DNA from 2 places in the Bulleidia sp. HCP3S3_C9 genome. Region 1 is predicted to be linked to the other one. Evidence: a T-box and tRNA genes for the amino acid it is inferred to sense, from the RefSeq annotation. Region 1 holds a T-box; the other holds one or more tRNA genes.

The links. A T-box is a leader RNA that pairs with one kind of tRNA and senses whether it is charged. The one in region 1 lies ahead of ACTND6_RS08310 (valine--tRNA ligase), so its partner is inferred to be a tRNA-Val.
Region 2: it encodes a tRNA-Val, which carries the amino acid that the T-box ahead of ACTND6_RS08310 (valine--tRNA ligase) is inferred to sense. The anticodon was not compared.

The regions. Positions count from the first base shown of each region.
Region 1 is NZ_JBQHWJ010000047.1:731-3,210, reverse strand. It holds gene ACTND6_RS08310 (valine--tRNA ligase) at 1-1,544, opposite strand, end outside; T-box leader at 1,584-1,781, opposite strand; gene ACTND6_RS08305 (helix-turn-helix domain-containing protein) at 1,962-2,267, opposite strand; gene ACTND6_RS08300 (hypothetical protein) at 2,303-2,480, opposite strand, start outside.
Region 2 is NZ_JBQHWJ010000010.1:18,563-21,042, reverse strand. It holds gene ACTND6_RS03290 (phospho-sugar mutase) at 1-654, opposite strand, end outside; gene ACTND6_RS03285 (flavodoxin family protein) at 691-1,284, opposite strand; tRNA gene ACTND6_RS03280 (tRNA-Val) at 1,363-1,435, shown strand; gene ACTND6_RS03275 (HAD family hydrolase) at 1,506-2,255, opposite strand.

The DNA of each region.
Region 1 (2,480 bases):
CGAATCAAACCATGAATGAGTACATCCTTGAATGGACGGTTGTTTGTAAAGTGTCTAGCATCAAATGCCATACGCGCTACCCAGAAGAAGATAATATCATATCCAGTAACAAGTGTACTTGTTGGATAGTAACGCTTGAAGTCTTCAGTTTCTTCAGGCCAGCCAAGTGTAGAGAATGGCCATAATGCACTAGAGAACCATGTATCTAATACATCTTCATCCTGCTTCCACGCATCACCTTCTGGTGCTTCCATGCCTACGTATGTTTCACCTGTTTCATCGTTATACCATGCTGGAATTCTATGACCCCACCATAACTGTCTAGAAATACACCAGTCTTCAATATTTTCAAGCCACTGTGTAAATGTCTTTTCAAATCTTTCTGGATAGAAGTTGATCTTCTGATCAGGATCATTCTGATTCTTTAATACATCTTCTGCTAATGGCTTCATCTTAACAAACCACTGCTGAGACAGGTATGGTTCAACAACACAATGTGTTCTTTCAGAGTGTGCAACGTTATGTGTGATGTCTTCAATATGATCCATGACACCTTCCGCATTAAACTTTTCTACAAGTTTTTCTCTGCATTCATAACGATCCATGCCTTCAAATTCTTTACCACAGATTGCATTCATTGTTCCATCTGGATTCATACAGATAGGCTTTTCTAAATGATGTCTTTCAGCAATTGCATAGTCGTTAGGGTCATGTGCAGGTGTACATTTCATAATACCTGTACCAAAACCAATTTCAATATAGTCATCTCCAATGATTGGAAGTTCCTGATTGTTTGCTGGATTGATGCAGTGCTTGCCAATCAGATGCTTTGTCTTTTCATCGTTAGGGTTCACAACAACACAAACATCACCAAACATTGTTTCAGGACGTGTTGTAGCGACAATGAAATGTTCATGATCTTCTACTGTTTCATAGTTCATGTAGTACATCTTGCCTGGATCATCCTGGTAGTATACTTCAATATTACTTAATGCTGTACGTGCTTCTGGATCCCAGTTGATGATTCTCCATCCACGATAGATCAGACCTTCATTGTATAAAGTAACGAATACATGCTTGACTGCTTCATTTAAGCCATCATCCATTGTGAAACGTTCTCTTGTATAGTCTAAGGAGTTTCCTAGCTTCGCCCACTGCTTACGAATTGTAGCTGCGTATTCTTCCTTCCACTCCCATGCACGATCCAGGAATTTTTCTCTTCCAATGTCATAGCGAGAAATACCTTCAGACTTTAAACGCGCATCAACCTTTGCCTGTGTTGCAATACCAGCGTGGTCCATACCTGGCAGATACAACATATCAAAGCCCTGCATACGCTTATAGCGTGCAATGATATCCTGTAATGTATTGTCATAGGCGTGTCCGATATGAAGAATACCTGTGACGTTTGGTGGCGGGATAACAATTGTATATGGGTCTTTCGATTTATCACCTGCCGTGAAATAGCCTTTGCTTACCCAACCATCATATTTTCCTTCTTCTACTGCTTTGTGGTCATACTTCTGTGCTAGATTCTTTTCCATAAATAACCTCCTGAGATAAATAAAAAACGTCCTGAAAATACATAGGACGTGTAATAACGTGGTACCACCTTTGTTTGCTTCTTGATAGCGTAACGTGCTAGAAACGTTCTAAACTACTTTAGTTCATCTAGAAATGCTCAGAAACGACTTCTTTGAATATACATGCCTGTTTTTCATCAACCACAGTGCTTTCTAGAATGCAGGGATTCAAATACTACTTTTCTTCAATGCATGTCAATTTTAACATAGTTAACAAAGATTGCAATCAAGATTTTTGCATATATTTCATGATTTAGTGTAATCATTCTGCTAGATAGTGTTCATCTTTCTTATTTGCACCATTATGTTTTCTATATTCTTAGATTGCGTTCACTGAACTAACCATGAATAAACACATGGTGTTTCCATCAAATTTTTCTAGCGAATCTGCAACATCTGCACTTGTTTTGGAACAAGACTAATGTTCATGTCTAGTGCATTGGCAATTTTTGACATAACTTTTAGTGTTGGATTTGCTTCCCCGTTTTCAATTTTGGAGAGTTTACCTTGGCTGATACCAGTCATCTTCGAAAGTTGTTTCTGTGTCATATTTTTTGATTTTCTTGCATGAATCATAGATATAGCAAATTCTCTTTCAGGCTCATCTTCGTCCCAAATTTGTTTGAATTCAGAATCCGTAGCACATTCCTCATTGATAAAATCATCTAATGTGTATTTTTTCATAACATACGTTTCCTTTCTCGATTTATGTATATGATTCAAGACTTCTTCATTATCCAATAGATCATAACTTTAGAAAGCATCAGCTTCTTTGTAATGAAAGTATCAATGATCCATAAAAAGATATAGAAAGTGAATGATACGTATGGATGAACTTCCATTGCAAACGCAAGAAACTGCATGAAAAAGAAACCTGAAAGATAGATACTCATGAAT
Region 2 (2,480 bases), on a different contig from region 1:
CAAAGATTCAACTTTATCGAGATATTCACGATCTTCTTTTTCACCCAATACGATGATTTTGCCCGAAGCAACACCTTCTTCATAAGAAGATTTCTTTACACCATTCCAGATATCTACCGCATTGATTTCTTTTTCCATACCGTCAGCGATTTCACTGGAAACCTGGCAGCCATCACTCCAGTATGCTTTATATCCATTGTATTCCTTTGGATTATGAGACGCTGTAATATTAATTCCCGCAACAGTTCCAATCTTACGAATCAAAAAAGCAAGTTCTGGTGTTGGTCTTAGAGATGGGAATGTGTATACTTTAATTCCATTTGCTGCTAAAATACCCGCTGTCATTTCACAGAACTCTCTAGAAAAATGTCTAGGATCATGTGCAATCACAACACCTTTTTCCATTGCTTCTTTTCCATGATGGATAATGAATTGTGCAATACCCTGTGTTGCCTTGCCAACAGTATAGAAGTTCATACGGTTAGTCCCCGCACCAACTTTTCCTCTCAATCCTGCTGTACCAAAAGATAAATCTTTATAAAAACGATCTTCTTTTTCTACTTCATCATCTTTAATATGCACAAGTTGTTTTCTGAGTGGATCATTTTCATCTAGATGATCTAACCATTCTTGATATGTTTGTTGATATGTCATATTATTTTTCCTCATTTCTTATACATTTATTGTACATTATCTTCCAAGCATAAAAGCATCCAATTTTTCAACAAAACAAGGATTTTGAATCCCGTGTTCTTTTCCGCTAGAGATACATTTCAATAACCACGAAAGATTCTGTGCCAGTCTTTCCATTTCTTCTGTATCTTTTGCATCATCACACACTGTGTTCCAGTATCTGCCACTCACAACAGGCATACAGCTATAAGAAAAATAACGATTCAATTCTTGATATGCATGCTCCGTATTTCTACGGTTAGATGCAAGAATCACCCCACCAATCTTGCCAACATAGTTTTCGTTGTTACTGCGAAATAAACACTTTAATAATTCAATTGCCTGTTTACTTGCTTCAGAGTACATCACATCACTGCCAATGATCAAAGCATCAAATTCCTCACTATGCTCATGAAGTTCATTGATAATACCATCAAATAAACATCTTCTTCTTTTCAAACATTTCCCGCAACTCGTACATGGATGAACACCTTTCACCCAGCGAACATCGTATTCTATTTCTGCTTCCGCAAGCTTTGCACAACACAATGCAATACCTTTAGAAAGCAATCCATTTTCTTCTTCACTTGTATTCAAAAATAAAACTTTCATTCAAAATACCTCTGCATTTAATTTTCGCATACTTTACTTCCACATAAAATATTTTTATGTTAGAATACACAGACAAACGAGTGGTTAGCTCAGCTGGGAGAGCACCTCCTTGACGTGGAGGGGGTCATGGGTTCGAGTCCCCTACCGCTCACGATGCAAAAGTCCTTTATGCAAGGGCTTTTTTGTATGTAAAAAGTCGCAAAATCATGCGACTTTCTTCTTTAATTTTCTTGCTTTTTCTTAGCAGCTTTCTTTTCTGCTTTATGAATTACTTCTTCCGCATTTGGATAATTGATTGTTGTTTCTAGCCACAATGGTTCACCCTTTAGAAGCTTTTTTACCTGAATTAAATCTGCTGTTGCAAAATCAGGACGTTCTTCAACGATGGATCTTGCTTTATCAGGATTTGACGCAAAGCCAACAGTATAAACACCTGCATCTTTTCCAGACATAATTTCTGCACAGCTGTCAGAAACATAGACACAGCTCTTTGCATCCAATAGCTTTAAAGCAGTAAATAAACCGTTTGCTTCTGCCTGTGCATTTTTCTTACCACCAATAATGACATCAAAATACTGAATCAAATGTGCATGTTCTAGTAAATCTACAATAGATGCTCTTTCACGTGTTGAAACTGTCGCAATTTTATACTCATGCTTCTTCAGCCACTTCAATAGATCTTTGATTCCATGCATTGGCTGAATCAAATCACTCAAATGATTCTTCTGCCAGGAATTATATTCATCCACCATTCTCTTTGTATCTTCTTCGGGAAAACAATATTCCATCACAGAATATACAGAGTCATCTAATGCTGCAAGCTGAATTTCTTTTGTGAATAGTTCATTCTTATGATGACGGTCAAACAGTTCACGATACGTTGCAATAATGGCAGGTTCTGTATCCATGACTGTACCATCAAAGGATAAAACAATGACAGGTTTTTCTTTGTTCTCTTTCTGATTTTTCATAATAATACCTCGTTTCCAAATCCAATTTTCGATTCTATTCTTCATTAAAAAGATGGTGTAATTCTTCTTTGCACTGTGACAGCGTAGTTTTTGAATTGGGGAAACACTGTTTCTCCAATTGAGCCATTTGAGCATATAAGATAGAATTAACGAAAATTCGTTACTCACTTCATTCATTTGTAATACGCCACACTTTCGATATATTCCCATTATAATTTCATTTAT